DNA from 3 places in the Labrys neptuniae genome. Region 3 is predicted to be linked to each of the others. Evidence: riboswitches for the same ligand, from Rfam matches in the RefSeq annotation. Region 3 holds a riboswitch; each other region holds the start of a gene.
What was found. A riboswitch is a leader RNA that binds a small molecule or an ion and turns the genes downstream of it on or off. The one in region 3 is predicted to bind cobalamin.

Region 1: it holds a riboswitch for cobalamin, as region 3 does, so the genes downstream of both, ABXS05_RS28040 (CbtB domain-containing protein) here and ABXS05_RS33075 (ribonucleoside-diphosphate reductase subunit alpha) in region 3, are expected to answer to the same signal.
Region 2: it holds a riboswitch for cobalamin, as region 3 does, so the genes downstream of both, bluB (5,6-dimethylbenzimidazole synthase) here and ABXS05_RS33075 (ribonucleoside-diphosphate reductase subunit alpha) in region 3, are expected to answer to the same signal.

What each region holds. Positions count from the first base shown of each region.
Region 1 covers NZ_JBFNQD010000014.1:67,601-73,602, forward strand. The annotation lists gene cobS (cobaltochelatase subunit CobS) at 1-449, opposite strand, end outside; gene ABXS05_RS28030 (J domain-containing protein) at 732-1,328, opposite strand; gene ABXS05_RS28035 (CbtA family protein) at 1,799-2,569, opposite strand; gene ABXS05_RS28040 (CbtB domain-containing protein) at 2,588-2,800, opposite strand; cobalamin riboswitch at 2,831-2,977, opposite strand; gene ABXS05_RS28045 (histidine phosphatase family protein) at 3,015-3,569, shown strand; gene ABXS05_RS28050 (UDP-glucose dehydrogenase family protein) at 3,687-5,003, shown strand; gene ABXS05_RS28055 (efflux RND transporter periplasmic adaptor subunit) at 5,447-6,002, shown strand, end outside.
Region 2 covers NZ_JBFNQD010000003.1:698,427-704,428, forward strand. The annotation lists gene ABXS05_RS13935 (hypothetical protein) at 1-776, shown strand, start outside; gene ABXS05_RS13940 (TerB family tellurite resistance protein) at 769-1,404, opposite strand; gene bluB (5,6-dimethylbenzimidazole synthase) at 1,452-2,189, opposite strand; cobalamin riboswitch at 2,233-2,413, opposite strand; gene ABXS05_RS13950 (cupin domain-containing protein) at 2,551-3,171, shown strand; gene ABXS05_RS13955 (ABC transporter substrate-binding protein) at 3,465-4,406, shown strand; gene ABXS05_RS13960 (ATP-binding cassette domain-containing protein) at 4,691-5,506, shown strand; gene ABXS05_RS13965 (ABC transporter permease) at 5,503-6,002, shown strand, end outside.
Region 3 covers NZ_JBFNQD010000027.1:3,243-9,244, forward strand. The annotation lists gene metE (5-methyltetrahydropteroyltriglutamate--homocysteine S-methyltransferase) at 1-1,999, shown strand, start outside; cobalamin riboswitch at 2,102-2,320, shown strand; gene ABXS05_RS33075 (ribonucleoside-diphosphate reductase subunit alpha) at 2,429-5,341, shown strand; gene ABXS05_RS33080 (ribonucleotide-diphosphate reductase subunit beta) at 5,560-6,002, shown strand, end outside.

The DNA of each region.
Region 1 (6,002 bases), on a different contig from region 3:
ATCACGTCGGGCCGGCCGGCGTCATATTCGTCGAACACCAAAGCGATGTTGTTCTGCAGGGCCCAGGGCAGCATGCCGTCGCGGAACTCGGTGACCTGCTTGCCGTCCTTGAGGACGATGGCGTCCTTGCCGACAAGGTCGATACGCGAGACGTGGCTGTCGAGATTGATGCGCACGCAGGGCCAGTTGAGGCGGGCAGCGACCTGCTCGATATGCGTCGATTTGCCCGTGCCGTGATAGCCCGTGACCATTACGCGGCGATTGTGGGCGAAGCCCGCCAGGATCGCCAGGGTCGTCGGCTTGTCGAAAAGGTAATCGGGATCGAGGTCCGGGACGTGGTCGGAGGACTGGGAATAGGCCGGTACTTCGAGATCCGTATCGAAACCAAACAGCTTTTTGGCCGAAACCATGATGTCCGGCAGATTGGCCGGTGTCGTTGCGTCAGTCATTATGCCTTCCTTGGCTGGCGCCAGGGCGGCGCAGCCGACAATCAGTTCCAGCGGGCCGGACGATGCCGGCCCTGGAGTAAAAGCGCACTTTTACTCCAACTCCCTGGTTCGACGCGTCTTTGCGATTTGAAGCTGGTCATTCAAATCACAAAACGCCTTGGCCGAATTTCCCTGTCTCGCCAGGCGGGGCATGGGACGCTCGACGTCGTCTCGACGATCTGGCGGAGATTTCCCGGATTGGACACGCTCCAAGCCCGGAAGCCTCGCCGGTGTTGCGGGCGCTCAGCAGAGCCCGGCGCTACGCAGCGTATTATAGGCCTGGATGATCCCGCGCAATTTATCTTCGCTGGATCGGTCCCCGCCATTGGCATCGGGATGGAGACGTTTGACCAGCGTCTTGTAGCGCGCCTTGATTTCCGGGCCGCTGGCCGTTTCCGGCAGATCGAGCGCGTCGAGGGCCTTGCGCTCCAGCAATTTCAGCCGCCGTCTCTCGGGTTCGGGCGTCCCTTGCGGGCGGCGGAAGCCGTGATCCTCGTCGAAGAAACCGAAGCCGTCATGGATCTCGGGGCCGGGTTGCGGCCCTTCGCCGCGCTTCTTGGCCCAGGGATTGACCCCCATCGTCCAGGTCGGGCGATGGCCGGTGGCGGCATCGCGCTGATAGGCGCTCACCGAGTCGTCCGGCAGGCCGGCGAAATAATTGTAGGTCTTGTTGTAGTCGCGCACATGTTCCAGGCAGAAATGCCAGAACTGGCCTTCGCGGTTGCGCCCCTTGGGCGCGCGAAATTCGCCGGCGTTCCTACAACCGGCATGTTCGCATAGCCGTACGCTCGCCGGCTGGACCTCTTCGGCCCTTGGGCGCACCCGGATGCGATCAAACAAGGGCGAGTCCAGATCCATAATGACACACTATGCGAGGGTGAACACAAATGGGCAAGCGCGAGCTTGGACGCAAGAGCGTTTTGTAACTTGAACGAAGCACATCAAATCGCAAAAACGCTTCAGCCAATCCATGGGAATGGCTTGGAGCCAGAAAGCGAAAGCAACCAAGCATTCATAGCTGAGCACGCTTTGCCCTGGGGTTAATCGAGGCGAAATGCCGCTGCAGAATTTGAAATATGGGGTCCGCTGACCCGAAAAAGAAAGAGGCCGCCCAAATGGCGGCCCAAGTCTTAGGGAGGAAACGCCCAAGGAGGGCAGTGGGGGAGCGCAAAGGCGCATCCGCCACGTCCCTAAAGTGATCCTCATCGGTTCATTTCGCAAGTGCGAAATGAAATAAATTTTGAAAACCGGCCTGAAATCGGGCCAGTGTTGTAAAAATGCGACGTTTGACGCGGTTGACCGGCCTCTTTTCAGTGGCGAGCGGGGGCCTGCAGCAGTTTCTGTGCTGCAATGCCGAAGGCGATCCCCAGCGTTGCCCAAAGCACGGCATGGATGCCGAGTGAGGCGATACGGAACTTCCACAACACCGTGGCCGAAAAATCAGCCGGGATGTCGTTGACCGTCGGCAAGATCTCCATGGCCACCACCATCACCACCAGATAGGCTGCCACCCCCACGAGGTTGGCGTTCCAGCGGCCGAGGCTGGCGGCGAGCCGGTTCGCGGTGCCCAGCGCCGCCGCCATCGTCACGAGGGACAGCAGGATCAAGCCGAAATAGAAGGCGGTGCGCAGGCCGATCGTGTCGGGATTGCCGACGGCCGGTGGATTGGCGGGATATTTGATCTGCGGCACCACCATGATGGCGGCGAAGCCGATGACGGCGATCAATCCGGCGGTTGCGCGCGGGCTGAGGCTGCCGATCCGGCCCTGCGCGAAGGCAAAGATCAGGGCGAAGATGCCGCCGAGCGCTGCGCCATAGGCGACCATGCCTGTGACGAGCCCGTAGCTGGCCTGGACCGGCCGGCTGACCGGCTCTTCCTCGTGTTCATGGGCTGCGGTCGTCTGCGCAGCGCCGGGAGCCGGCGCAGCTGTCGGAGCGGGCGCCGGCTCGGATGCGTGGCTTTCCTCGAAAGCGATGGCTGCGTCGACCTGGGGTTCACCGAACACCCAGGCGAAGCCAGACGCAAACAGTCCGGCCAGGATGCCGATCAGCATCCCCCGGATCAAAAGCGATCTAACCATGTCGTGTGTCCAAGCGCCCTAGTGGCAGGGGAAGCCGAGCAGATGGCGAGCGTCATGCACGAATTCGTGGATGTAGACGCCGGGAATCAGCGAGGTTGCGCCCTGTTCGGCGCCGACGAAATAGATGGCGAGCACGGCCAGGAGCACGGTAAAGAGCGCCCAGGGCAGGATCTCGCGGACCGGGATGGCGATCGGCTGCTGGGCGACGGGTGCCAGAGTTGCGGTGGTCATGAAAAGCTCCTTGGGATTACGCGTCCCGTTACGAGTCATGCTGCCTTGGAAGAGGTCTGACTTCCGGATTGACGCCGCAGCGCCGCCGTTCACAGTGGCGCGACCGTGCCGGAATTCCACCGGCTTCCCACCCTTGGCAAAGCTCTTCCATAAGAGCCCAAGTCACGGATATGTCAATATTCCGGAAGCGACTTTATCTTGGGGAAATGCCTTCATGACGCCACGCCTGACCCTGCTGTGCCATGGCGCGACGCCCACACTGCGTGCGGCGGGGTTTCCGCTCGACGAGGCGCTCGACGCAAGGGGGGCACAGGCGGCCCGGGACCTGCAGTGGCGTTTTGCCAAGGCGACCCGCATCCTGAGCAGTCCGGCGCTCAGGGCCCGCCAGACGGCGCAGGCCCTCGGCTTCGAACCCGAGATCAACGAGGCACTGCGCGAATGCGACCATGGCCGCTGGTCGGGGCTTGGCCTGGAGGCGGTGGCCGCCGCCGAGCCCGAAGCGCTTGGGGCGTGGCTGACCGATCCGCAGGCCTGCCCGCATGGCGGAGAGAGCATTGCGGCCCTGATCGCGCGGGTCGGCGCCTGGCTCGATGGCGGGCGGTTCGAGGGCTTCACCCTGGCCGTTACTCATGCCTCGGTGTTGCGCGCGGCGATCATTCATGTCCTCGGCAGCGAGCCTCGTTCCTTCTGGCGCATCGAGGCCGCTCCGCTGGCGCGCGCCGATCTCAGGCCTTCTGCCCGCGGCTGGTCGCTGCGGCTGGAGACATAGAGGCGCTCCGGCTGGGCCTTCCCGCAGTGCTGCTTTTCCTTTTTCGTCATTGGCATGTCGCCGGGCCTTTTGTAGACACGCCTCTGACGGGTTAGTCGCCCAAACAGGATTGATGTCATGCGCGTTGCAATGATCGGTACGGGTTATGTCGGCCTGGTGACGGGGGCGTGCCTCGCCGATTTCGGCCATGTCGTCACCTGCGTCGACAAGGATCCGGCCAAGATCGAGGGCCTGCTGGCCGGCCGCATGCCGATCTACGAGCCGGGCCTGGAGGATCTGGTGGCGCGCAATGTGCGCGAGAAGCGCCTGTCCTTCACCACCGAGCTCGCCCCCGCCGTGCGCGATGCAGCCGTGGTGTTCCTGGCCGTCGGCACGCCCTCGCGCCGCGGCGACGGCCATGCGGACCTGTCCTATGTCTATGGGGCGGTACGCGAGATCGCCGCGGCGGTCGAGGGCTTCACGGTGGTGGTGACCAAGTCGACCGTGCCGGTCGGCACTGGGGACGAGGTCGAGCGGCTGATCCGCGAGGTCCGGCCCGACGCCGATGTCCGCGTGGTCTCAAACCCCGAATTCCTACGCGAAGGGGCGGCGATCGAGGATTTCAAGCGCCCCGACCGCATCGTGGTCGGCACCGAGGACGAACGGGCCAAGGAGGTGATGGCCGAGGTCTATCGCCCGCTCCATCTCAACCAGGGGCCGCTGCTGTTCACGGCCCGGCGCACCTCCGAACTGATCAAATACGCTGCCAACGCCTTCCTGGCGACCAAGGTCACCTTCATCAACGAGATCGCGGATCTGTGCGAGAAGGCCGGCGCCAATGTGCAGGAGGTGGCGCGCGGCATCGGCCTCGATAACCGCATCGGCTCCAAATTCCTGCATGCCGGGCCGGGCTTCGGCGGCTCGTGTTTTCCCAAGGATACGCTGGCACTCCTGCGCACCGGCCAGGAGCATGGCGTGCCCCTGCGCATCGTGGAAGCGGTGGTCGGCGTCAACGATGCCCGCAAGGCGGCGATGGCCCGCCGCGTCATCGCGGCCCTCGACGGCAATATCGCCGGCAAGACGGTGGCCCTGCTCGGCCTTGCCTTCAAGCCGAACACCGACGACATGCGCGACAGCCCCTCGATCCCGATCGTGCTCGCCTTGCAGGACAAGGGAGCCAAGGTTCGTGCCTATGATCCCCAGGCGATGGAGGAGGCCCACAAGGTTCTGAGCGATGTCGACTATCGCTCCAGTGCCTATGACTGTCTCGATGGTGCCGATGTCGCGGTGATCGTCACCGAATGGGACGAGTTCCGGGCGCTCGACCTCGAGCGGGTCAAGAACCTGCTCACGCAGCCGGTGATCGTGGACCTGCGCAACATCTACCGGCTCGAAGACATGAAGCGGCACGGCTTCCGCTATGAGAGCATCGGGCGCGAGGGGACGGCGCCCTGAGCTGACGACATTCCCGCATATTTGCGCAAACCGGCGCAGGCGCGGCGCTGCTGGCTTCAGAAGCCAGCGAGAGGGCCTCGCCTCGTTTCTGAGGTGAAGCCGGCACCGCCGGTTCGCACCGATCGGAATGTAGCCAAGCGGGTGTCAAGCACGGGCGCGAGAAATGACGGTGCTGTTGCGGATTTGCACCAAGTCCCAACTCATGGTTGCAGGGCGCCGATCTTGATTGGATCAAAGCGCTAAGAATTATCATACTATAAGGCTCACACGGCGATTCGACCGCGATTCCGGCCGGTGGAGCGCTGAACAGGATCTCCGACCCTGCCCTGGCGGCGCAGGCTGGGAAATCCTGCAAAATTTCCAGACGCCAGCTCCAGTGCCCGCGACAAGGCCATTAGCCATGCGGGCGGCTTGGCTGAGGCGCGTTGCTTGCGAGGATGTTCATGTCGAGGTTGCGTCGCAGAATGGGTCGGCTGGCCGCCGGCGTGCTGGCATTGGCGGCCTTCGAGGGGACGGGTGCTGCGCTCGCCCAGCAAATGCCGGCCATGCCGGTCACGGTGGCCAACCCGGTCGCCCGCAAGATCACCGAATCGGTCGAATTCACCGGTCGCTTCCAGGCCTGGCCGCAGGTGAACATCACCTCACGCGTCACCGGCTATCTCGACAAGTCGAGCTTCGTGGAAGGTTCCCTCGTCAAGGAGGGCGACGTGCTGTTTGCGATCGATCCGCGCCCGTTCCAGGCCGCAGTCGACCAGGCGGCCGCCCAGGTGAAGATCACACAGACCCGGATCGACCTGACCAAGGCCAATCTGGCGCGTGCTGAAGCCCTGAAGAAGACCGGCAACGTTACCGATGCCACCTACCAGGCCAACCTCCAGGCCTATCAGGAAGCGGCCGCCTCGATCGATTCGGCCAGCGCGGCGCTGGCGACGGCCAAACTCGACCTCAACTACGCCACCATCACCGCCCCAATCTCGGGCAGGATCACCCGCCAGCTCG
Region 2 (6,002 bases), on a different contig from region 3:
TCGACGAACGCGACCATATCGGCGCAGCGATCTCGGACCTCGACGATGCCGGCAAGCCCAAACCCTTCATCGTCGCCTTCGACACGGCCGACGCCAAATGGCTGCGCGGCTATTGCAACTTCCTGATGGCCCTGACCAAGACCCTCTTGTCACACGACATGTCGCGCAGCTGGGACGCCGGCTTCGGCAGCCTGTTTCCGCGCGCCGTCAGCGGCCTTGCCAAGGCCAATGGCGTCGATGGTGACGACGGACTGGGCATGACCCTGTTCGGCACCAGCAAGCGCGATACCGATGCCATCGCCGACCTGATCAGCCTGGTACACACCATAGACTGGCCGGTGGCCGACAAGGCGATGTGGCTGGAAGTGCGCGGCCATTTCAAGACGGTGATCCGGCTCAATCGTGAGACCTGGGGACTGATCGCCAAGGAAACCGACGACGACCACGAATGGCTTCCCGGCCCACGGCAGAAGAGCGGCGTGCTCCCCTCCCTCGAAGTGACGCAGGAGCGCATCGACTCGTGGCTCGCGCTGCTCGGGCAGGTCGACGAGGTGCTGGACGGCAAGCTTTTGATGCCGCATTGGCGCTTTGCCAAGGGCATCAATCTCGCCAGGGTGTTCGAGCAGCCCGGCAACTTCGACCTGGTGCTGTGGATCACCGGCCCGGGGGCCCTGCCCTACCTCGACAATGGCAAGGTGATGGACGCCGAGGCCTGGGGACAGGCCACGCGCATCTTCGGCGGCGACGTCGCGAGCTACGCCTTCTATTTCAATTGAGCGAGCGCCCGGCTGCGGCATCCGGCGTGAGCAGGTGCCGCTTCAGGCGAACGATCGCCTCGCGCTGCAAATCGCTGGCCTCACCATAGGCATTGGCGACCTCGGTCAGCATGTCGATGAGCTGCTGGCGCTCGGGCAAAGACAGGCGGGCGCGGAAAAGCGGCACCAATTCCTCGGCAACCGGCGTTAACACCCGGCCGCGATCCGTCAATTGCAAGGCCTGCTCATAGATACGCTCGCGGTCGCCGATCCCGAGCGGGTCGCTCATCAGGGCGAGGATGGTGTCCCGTTCGGCCCGGGTCAGCAACCCATTGGTGCGGACGAGCTGGATCATCAGGACGACGGCAGCGAGCCTGGGATCATCGATGGCCTTGAGCGAGACACGCTCCAGCGCCTGAGGCCGGACCGTGTCGGCACCCCGGTCGAGCGGGAGGGGAACCACCTTCGGCACGGCCTCGAGCCGGCGTGCTGCCGCCGGCTTGCGGGCCTTGCCGCGCAACAGCCAGAACAGGCCGACGACGGCGGCCACGAACGCTCCGATCAGGATCGCCCTCGGCCCCTCCAGCAAGACCAGGCTGGTGATCAGCAGAGCAATGATCCAGATCGCATTCTTACGCAGGAAATCCATCGGCCGTCTCATCCGATCGGGACAGTGCGCATCCTGCGCCAGCCATCCTATGAACCTGCATCTCCCATAGCGGCCCGCATGGCGGCGAGCAAGGGATGGCCGGGCTGCCGGCCGTCCCAGCCGTCGAAGCTCAGCACAGCCTCCGGCGGCAGGCGCTGGCGCCAGCCCTTCACCTCCAGTTCGGGCCGGGCATAGGCTTCGTGCACATAGCCCAGGCACAGATAGGCAACCGGAACCACCCGCTCGGGAATGCCCAGCGCCTCACGCAGGCGCGCCGGATCGACGATACTGACCCAGCCGACCCCGACCCCCTCGGCCCGTGCAGCCAGCCAGATATTCTGCACCGCGCAGACGGTGGAATAGCGGTCCATCGCCATGTCATGGGTGCGGCCAAGCACCACCGGGCCGGCGCGGTCGGGATCGCAGGTGATGCACAGATTGACCGGGGCATCGACGATGCCTTCCAGCTTCAGCGCGCGATATTGCGCCTGCTTCTCGGGCGGGAACATTGCCACGGCCTCGGCATTGGCTTCCTCGAAGAGAGCCTGCACCTTGCGCCGGGTTTCGGGGCAGCGCAGCACGAGAAAACTCCAGGGCTGCATGAAGCCGACCGAGGGCGCGTGATGCCCGGCCGTGAGGATGCGGGCGAGGACATCATCAGGCACAGGCTGCGGGCTGAACTGGCTGCGAACGTCCCGCCGGGTGAAGATAGCGCGATAGACGGCTTCACGTTCGGCCGGCGAAAACGGCCCCGAGGGCGCGAGCGCCTCGTTGGATGGGTCCATCGTCATTCCCCTTGCGATGGCAATCGCCGCGCCGTCCGCGCACGCCGATCTATCGCCTCCGGCCGGTCTTCTGACTCGGGATCCACCCATCCGGACGCCTTCCCCGCAGAGCGAGTGGCCTGAAACCTGCCCGGATAGTCCCCCTTACAGCGTTGGGCACGTCGCGGCTTCAAACCGCGTTCCCGATTCTCCCGCAAGCGGGCACCGAAGGTCTTGCGGGTGTAGCATGGGAGGTGCCGGCTGCCCAGCCGTTTGGGGCGCTGATGCCGAGCTGCCGGCGGCGAAGTGGACAGGGTGCAGGCTTGTGGCCTAGAATCGTCGGCTAGGCTTTCGGGCAATGACGCATCCTGGCAATCGCGAAATGAACAAAATCGATCTCAAACGGCGCGCCGGCGATCAGCCCGATCCCCTGGAACAGGCCAATCCCGTGCGGCTCGGCACCCGCCTTCGCCTAGCCCGGCAGACGAGGGGCTTGACGCTGAAGGCCCTGGCCACGGCCGCGGAGTGCTCGGAAAGCCTGCTGTCCAAGATCGAGAACGGCAAGGCCTCCCCCTCCCTGCCCATGCTGCATCGCCTGGTCGAGGTGCTCGGTACCAATATCGGCTGGATGTTCGAGGAATCAGACAGCGAGGAGGGCATCGTCTTTCGCGCCGGCACGCGCCCGCTGATCTCGCTGGACCCGCTCCGGCGCGGCGAAGGCATTTCGCTGGAACGGGTGATCCCCTATTCGCCCGGCCATCTTCTCCAGTGCAACATCCACCATATCGAGGCCGGCGGCGAGAGCGCCGGACCGATCCAGCACCAGGGGGAGGAAGTCGGCTATGTGCTGGCCGGAACCGTGGAGCTGATGGTCGGCGAGCGCACCTTCAAGCTCTCCGTCGGCGATACCTTCGTGTTCAAGTCCGAACTGCCGCACTGGTATCGCAACACCGGAACCGAGCGCGCCAGCATCTTCTGGGTCAACACGCCCGCCACCTTCTGAGGAAACCTCGAGGAGCCAATAAAACACCTCTGCCATTCCCGGCGCCGCCGAAGGCGGCGGGAAGAGAATCCAGGGGCAAAAATGGAGCCCCTGGCCCTGGATCCCCTTCCCGGGGCCTTTGGTCCCGCCGGGGATGACATAAGCACTTCTTCTCCAGGCTCTGTGCCGTCGGCTTTTCAAGAATCCCTCAAACCGTCATTCAAGTAACTTGACATGAATTCAAGTCTCTTGAATGATGCGGATGTCAGAACTGAGAATGAGCCCGGCACGGGCCATCCATGAAGGGAATTGAAATGCGGCTTTCAAAATATCTCGCCGGCTGCGCGGCGGCGGCAGCCCTGGCGCTGTCCCTCGGATCGGTGTCCGCTTCGGCCGACACTTTCGCCCTGGTCACCATCAACCAGCAGGCCCTGTTCTTCAACCAGATCAACGAAGGCGCTGAAGCCGCCGCCAAGGCGGCCGGCGCCAAGCTCGTCATCTTCAACGCCAACAATGTTCCAAGCGCCCAGAACGACGCGATCGAGAACTACATCACCCAGAAGGTCGACGGCATCATCCTGATCGCCATCGACGTCAATGGCGTGAAGCCCGCCATCACCGCCGCCAAGAAGGCCGGCATCCCCGTCATCGCCATCGATGCCCAGATTCCCGACGGCGACAATGTCTCCTTCGTCGGCGTCGACAATCTCAAGGCGGGCGAGGACATCGGCAAGTTCTATGCCGACTACGTCAAGGCCAAGCTGAATGGCACCGCCAAGATCGGCGTGGTCGGCGCCCTCAATTCCTATATCCAGAACCAGCGGCTGGACGGCTTCAAGAAGGCGGTGACGGCCAGCGGCCTCAAGGTCACCTTCCTCGACACCGTCGACGGCCAGAACGTGCAGGACGTGGCGCTGAGTGCCGCCGAGAACCTGATGACGGCCAACCCCGACATGACCACGCTCTACGCCACCGGCGAGCCCGCCCTGCTCGGCACCGTCTCCGCCGTGACCAGCCAGGGGCGCACCGACGGCGTCAAGGTCTTCGGCTGGGACCTGACCAAGCAGGCCATCGAAGGCATCGACCAGGGCTGGGTGACCGGCGTGATCCAACAGGACCCGGCCGGCGAAGGCAAGGCTGCGGTGGAAGCCCTGACCAAGCTCAAGAAGGGCGAGAAGATCGAGCCGATCATCAACGTTCCCGTGACGATCGTCACCAAGGAGAACGTCGACAAGTTCCGGGGCATGTTCAAGTAACGGGCCGACGGCGATTTCCTGATTAAGGTCGCGCTGCCCCTCACCTTACCTCTCCCCGTAAGAACGGGGCGAGGGGACTTCGATCGCGCATTTCATACCGAAAAGATCTCATCTCGCCCAACCGTTGGGCGAGATGACAGGGCTCAAGAATCGATCACAACGCTTGCGCCCCCTCGCCCCGTTCTTACGGGGAGAGGTAAGGTGAGGGGCAGCGCGAGCTTTCGAGATTTGTGAAGTCTCATTCCCGAAGCCTCGGGACAGACTTTTCATTGCCAGGCGGAACCATGATGGACAGTGGCGAACCCTACCGCGTCAAGATGACCGGTATCTCCAAGCGATACAACACGATCCAGACCCTGGACGACGTATCGCTGATGCTCAGGCCCGGCGAGGTGCTGGGACTGGTCGGCGACAACGGTGCCGGCAAGTCGACCCTGAGCAAGGTGCTCTCGGGCGCCGTGATCCCCGACTCCGGCACGATCGAGATCGACGGCAAGGTACAATCCTTCGCCTCCCCCGCCGATGCCCGCGCCGCGCGGGTGGAGATGGTCTATCAGGACCTTTCGCTGTGCGACAGCGTCGACGTTGCCGGCAATCTCTTCCTCGGCCGCGAGCCTCGGCACCGTATCCTCGGCGTGCCCTTCCTCGATCAGCGCCGCATGCATGGGCAGGCCCGCGACATGCTCGACAAGCTCGGCATCGTCATCGCCGATACCAGGCTGAAGGTCGAGAACCTCTCCGGCGGCCAGCGCCAGTCGATCGCCATCGGTCGCGCGGCTTCCTTCAACCCCTCCGTGCTGATCATGGACGAGCCTACGGCCGCCTTGGCCGTCGCCGAAGTCGAGGCGGTGCTCGAGCTGATCCGCACCGTCAGCGCCCGCGGCGTCAGCGTGATCCTGATCACCCACCGCCTGCAGGACCTCTTCCTCGTCTGCGACCGCATCCAGGTGATGTATGAGGGCCGCAACGTCGCCGAGCGCCGGATCGAGGACACCAATATCGAGGAGGTGGTCAACCTCATCGTCGGCCGCAAATTCAACGCCCGCTCCGCCGGAGCCCCCAAGGACAACGCCTCCAAGGACAACGGAGCTCGCGCATGACGGCCTCATCCACCACGCCCGCCCATCGCCCGCGCGTCCACAAGGCCCGCTGGCGCGACAAGGCGATGGCGAACGGCAGCATCATCTCGATCGCGCTGTTCTTCATTTTCGTCTGCCTGGTCTTCTCGATCTGGACCGAGGCCTTCCTCACCGCCCCCAACCTCCTCAACATCGTGCGCCAGTCGGCACCGCTGCTGATCGTGGCGGCCGCGATGACCTTCGTGATCACCACGGGCGGCATCGACCTTTCGGTCGGCTCGGTTCTGGCGCTCGCCGCGACCCTGTCGGCGGCCTCCCTGCAGGCCGGCATTCCCTGGCCCCTCGTCATCGTGCTGATGCTGGCGATGGGCGGCGTGATCGGCGCCATACAGGGCTTCTTCATCGCCTATGAGCGCATCCCCGCCTTCATCGTCACGCTGGCCGGCCTGTCGGTGATCCGCGGCCTCGCACTCCTGATCACCGCAGGCTATTCGATCCCGGTCGAGGCGCAGAGTCC
Region 3 (6,002 bases):
TGGCGGCGGTGTCCCCGCTCTCGAGATGACCAAATGGTTCGACACCAACTATCACTACATGGTCCCCGAATTCCGTCGCGGCCAGGCCTTCGAACTGGCCTCGGCCAAGCCCATCGACGAATTCAGGGAGGCCGCAGCGCTCGGCTTCCACACCCATCCCGTGCTGATCGGGCCGGTGACCTATCTGCTGCTCGGCAAGAGCAAGGATACGGACCTCGATCCTCTCGCCCTTTTGCCAGGGCTCCTGCCCGTCTATGCCGAGATCCTGCGCAGGCTTGCCGCTGAGGGCGCGGACTGGGTGCAGTTCGACGAGCCCTGCCTGGTACTCGATCTCGACGAAAGGACGCGAAAGGCGCTGCGCCACGCCTATGACGTTCTCACCGGCGCCGTCTCCGATCTGAAGATTATGATCGCGACCTATTTCGGCGGCCTCGGCGACAATCTCGACTTGGCACTCGGCCTGCCCAGCGCCGGCCTGCATCTCGATCTCGTCAGGGCGCCCGCGCAGTTGCGACAGGCGGTCGAACGGGCACCGGCGGACAAGGTGCTGTCGCTGGGCGTGATCGACGGGCGCAATGTCTGGCGGAGCGACCTGACCGCCTTGCTGGATCGCATCGAGCCGGCAGTTGCAGCCCTCAGGCCCAACCGCGTCGTCCTCGCCCCGAGCTGTTCCCTGCTCCACGTTCCCTACGATATCGAGGCCGAGAGCGCGTTCGATCCCGAACTTCGCAGCTGGCTGGCCTTCGCCGTCCAGAAGATCGGCGAGCTGAAAACCTTGTCGACAGCCCTGGTCGACGGGCGGCGGGCCGTCGCTGATGAGCTTGCCCAATCGGACGCGGCAGCTGCGGCCCGCCGCATATCCGCCCGTATACATGATACTGGCGTCGCTGCCCGAATGGCTGAGCTCACACCGGCCATGGGCGAGCGGCAACATCCCTATCCGCTGCGCCGCCGGGCCCAGGAGTGGCTCGGTCTGCCGCCCTTCCCCACCACGACCATCGGCTCCTTCCCGCAGACCGGCGCCGTGCGCAAAGCGCGCGCCGACCATGCCAAGGGCCTGATCGGCGATGCCGATTATTACGACTTCCTGCGCGAGGAGACCAGGCAGGCAATCGCCTGGCAGGAGAAGATCGGCCTCGACGTGCTGGTGCATGGCGAATTCGAACGCAACGACATGGTGCAGTATTTCGGCGAGCAACTGGCCGGCTACGCCTTCACCCGACATGGCTGGGTCCAGAGCTATGGCTCGCGCTGCGTGCGCCCGCCGATCATCTATGGCGATGTCTCGCGTCCTCGGGCCATGACGGTGGAATGGGCCCGCTTCGCACAATCCCTGACCAAGCGCCCGGTCAAGGGCATGCTGACCGGACCGGTCACCATGCTGCAATGGTCCTTCGTGCGGGACGACCTCGAGCGCGAGCAGGTCTGCCGGCAGATCGCCCTCGCCTTGCGCGACGAGGTCGGCGATCTGGAACGGGCCGGTATCCGCATCATCCAGATCGACGAGCCGGCCATTCGCGAAGGCCTGCCGCTCAGGCACGCCGAAAAGGAGGCCTATCTCGCCTGGGCCGTCGCCTGTTTCCGTCTCGCCGCCTCGGGGGTCGACGATGCCACGCAGATCCATACCCATATGTGCTATTCGGAATTCAACGACATCATCCATGCCATTGGCGGCCTGGACGCGGACGTGATCTCGATCGAGACTGCCCGGTCCAGAATGGAGCTGCTCGATGCGTTCCGAGCCTATCGCTACCCCAATGAGATAGGGCCCGGCGTCTACGACATCCACTCGCCCCGCTGCCCCACCGTGGCTGAAATGCGCGACCTCCTCGCCAGGGCGCAGGAGCGGATCGCCGGCGACCAGCTCTGGGTCAACCCCGATTGCGGCCTGAAAACCCGTGGCTGGGACGAAGTCCGCCCCGCCCTCGTCAACATGGTTGCCGCCGCCCGTATACTTCGTGAAGAGATCGCTCCAGCGAGAGTGGCGACATCCGCCTGAAAAAGTATGCCGGGGCATGAATTTTGTGCCCCGGCATCCTCTGTCCCCATTGAACAAAAGGGCGATACACACCATCTATTGACACATAGACACCAAAGCATACTAGATACGGTATTCACAGGTCGCCGGATTCGCCTCCGGCGCTAAGAGGGAATCCGGTAGGCCTTAGGGCAAAGCCGGGGCTGCCCCCGCAACTGTAAGCGGAGAGCGGCTGTCGATTGGCCACTGGCCGAGAGGTGGGTTTACCCCGCCCTCCCCGGGAAGGCAGGCAGTCCGCAACGACCCGCGAGCCAGGAGACCTGCCTGTGGATGCGTATCGTTTCCTCGGGCGGGGTGCCCCGACGGATCGCCTTGCTCGCGGCGCATCATCCTGCGTCGGCGCGGAATGCGCTCCTCGGCCCAAGCCTCCAACATATTGGGGTTTGCCGAATGTCTCTTGATCTCGAAACTGCCACGACCACAAAGACGCCTTTTCCGGCTGCCGGCGCCGACAGGGCGAAGCCGGCCTCGGAACCGGGCTACCAGGTCATCCGCCGCAATGGCAGCGTCACGCCTTTCGATGCCTCCAAGATTTCGGTGGCCCTGACCAAGGTCTTTCTCGCCGTCGAAGGCCATTCGGCCGCCGCCTCGCGCCGAGTGCATGACATCGTCGCCGACCTCACCGCCCAGATCGTTGCCGGCCTGACCCGCCGTGCCGACACCGGCCGAACCTTCCATATCGAGGATATCCAGGACCAGGTGGAACTCGCTTTGATGCGCGGCGAGCACCCCAAGGTGGCGCGCGCCTATGTGCTCTATCGCGAACAGCACGCCCAGGAACGAGCCCTGGAGCGCGCCGCCAAGGCGGAGGCACAGGCCGGCACTACCCCTGCTTTGCGCATGAAGACGGCGGAGGGTTCCCTGCTGCCGCTCGACCACGCGCGCCTCGCCGCCCTGGTGCTCGAAGCCTGTGCAGGCCTTGCCGACACCAACGCCGAAACGGTGCTGAACGAGACGCAGCGCAACCTCTATGACGGCATCAGCCAGGACGAACTGGCGCTGGCGCCGATCCTCGCCGCCCGCACCCTGATCGAGACCGAACCCGATTATGCCAAGGTCAGCGCCCGGCTGCTCAACGACAAGCTGCGCCGCGAAGCCCTCAGTTTCGTCGCGGGCCGTCCCGACCAGGCGACGCAGGCCGAGATGGCGAGCCGCTATGCCGAATATTTCCACGATTATGTCCGTGTCGGCATCGCCAACGAACTGCTCGATCCGGAACTCGGTCGCTTCGACCTCGCCCGCCTTGCAGCCTCCCTCAAGCCCGAGCGCGACTTGCAGTTCGACTATCTCGGCCTGCAGACCCTTTACGACCGTTACTTCCTGCATGTGCGGGGCACGCGCTTCGAGCTGCCGCAGGCCTTCTTCATGCGCGTGGCCATGGGCCTGGCCCTACGCGAGATCGACCGGGAAGCCCGCGCCATCGAGTTTTACGATCTTCTGTCCTCCTTCGACTTCATGGCCTCGACGCCCACCCTGTTCAATTCCGGAACGCTGCGCGCCCAGCTCTCCTCCTGCTTCCTGACCACCGTGTCCGACGACCTCGAAGGCATCTTCAAGGCGGTGAAGGACAACGCGCTGCTCGCCAAATATTCCGGTGGCCTCGGCAATGACTGGAGCAATGTGCGTGGGCTCGGCGCCCATATCAAAGGCACCAATGGCGAAAGCCAGGGCGTGGTGCCCTTCCTCAAGGTCGCCAACGATACCGCCATCGCCGTCAACCAGGGCGGCAAGCGCAAGGGCGCGGTCTGCGCCTATCTAGAGACCTGGCATGTCGACATCGAGGAGTTCCTCGATCTGCGCAAGAACACGGGTGACGACCGCCGCCGCACCCACGACATGAACACCGCCAACTGGGTGCCGGATCTGTTCATGGAACGTGTGGAGCAGGATGGCCCCTGGACCCTGTTCTCACCGGACGAAACGCCGGATCTGCACGATCTCTACGGCCCCGCCTTCAAGGCCGCCTATGAGGCGCATGAGGCACGCGCCGCGCGCGGCGAGCTGAAGGTCTCCAGGCAGGTCCGTGCCCAGGATCTATGGCGCAAGATGCTGACCATGCTGTTCGAGACCGGGCATCCCTGGATCACCTTCAAGGATCCCTGCAATATCCGCTCGCCCCAGCGTCACGTCGGGGTGGTGCACTCCTCGAACCTGTGCACCGAGATCACGCTGAACACCTCCCATGACGAGGTTGCCGTGTGCAATCTCGGCTCGGTCAACCTCGCTGCCCATGTCGATGCCAGGGGCCTGATGTTCGACAAGCTCAGGGCGACGGTGACGACGGCGATGCGCATGCTCGACAACGTCATCGACATCAATTTCTACACCATTCCCGAGGCACGGCGCTCCAACCTCAGGCACCGGCCCGTCGGCTTGGGCATCATGGGCTTCCAGGATGCGCTGCAGACCCTGCGCCTGCCCTACGCCTCCGAAGCCGCCGTGCGGTTCGCCGACGAGAGCATGGAAGCCGTATCCTTCCACGCCATCTCGGCCTCGACGGATCTGGCGGCCGAGCGCGGTCGCTATCCCAGCTTCGAGGGCTCGCTGTGGTCGCAGGGCATCCTGCCGATCGACTCGGTGGGCCTGCTGGCCGAAACGCGCCAGGGCGCAAGCTTCGACGTGAGCTCCACCCTGGCCTGGGACGCGTTGCGCCAGCGCGTGAAGACGGTCGGCATGCGCAATTCCAACACCATGGCGATCGCGCCGACGGCGACGATCTCCAACATCTGCGGCGTCTCGCAATCGATCGAGCCGGCCTATCAGAACCTCTTCGTCAAATCGAACATGTCGGGGGATTTCACGGTGGTGACCTCGGCCCTGGTCCGCGATCTCAAGACGCGCGGCCTGTGGGACGAGGTCATGATTTCCGATCTCAAATATTTCGATGGCTCGCTCGGACAGATCGATCGCATCCCCGAGGATCTGAAGGCTCTCTATGCCACCGCTTTCGAGATCGACACGGCCTGGCTGATCGAAGCCGCGGCGCGGCGGCAGAAATGGATCGACCAAGCCCAGTCGCTCAACCTCTACATTGCCAATCCCTCCGGCAAGAAGCTCGACACGCTCTACCGCCTGGCCTGGAAGCGTGGCCTGAAGACGACCTATTACCTGCGCTCGCGCTCGGCCACCCATGTCGAGAAATCGACGCTGAAGGGCACCGACGGCAAGCTCAACGCCGTCTCCGCCACGGTGCCGCAGGCGGCCGCGCCGATCCTGATCGAGGCTCAGCCGGACCTGGCTGCATCGGAAGCCTGGGGCAAGGCCTGCTCCATCCACGATCCCGATTGCGAGGCGTGCCAGTGAGCCGAGAACAGGGTGGAATGCGCTCCAAGAGTTCGTCCGCCAATAAGTGCCTCGAATTGGCTCGACCTTTGTCATTGCCGGGCTTGACCCGGCAATCCAGTTCCCTCCTCCGGACGACGAAGTGCGGTTCCTGGATGCCCGGGTCAAGCCCGGGCATGACAAAGGTGCCGCTTCAGTTACTTCCGGACAATGTCTCCGATGAGAAGAAAACGATGACGATGCTCGACTGGTCCGAACCCACCTCGCCCGCAAGCCAGCTTCCCCTGCCGCAGGGCGCGGCAGATGCAACCGGCCTTGGCGCCATCGACCGCAAGGGCGGCCGCGTCACGGTCGACGAGAAGCGCATGATCAATGCCCGTGCCGACGTGAACCAGCTGCTGCCGCTCAAATACAAATGGGCGTGGGAGAAATATCTCGCCGGCTGCAACAATCACTGGATGCCGACCGAGGTCTCGATGCAGGCCGACATCGCGCTGTGGAAGTCGCGTGACGGCCTGACCGAGGACGAGCGGCGCATGCTCAAGCGCAATCTCGGTTTCTTCGCCGCCTCCGAGAGCCTGGTCGCCAACAACATCGTGCTGGCGATCTACCGCCACCTCACCAATCCCGAATGCCGGCAATATCTGCTGCGCCAGGCTTTCGAGGAGGCGGTGCACACCCA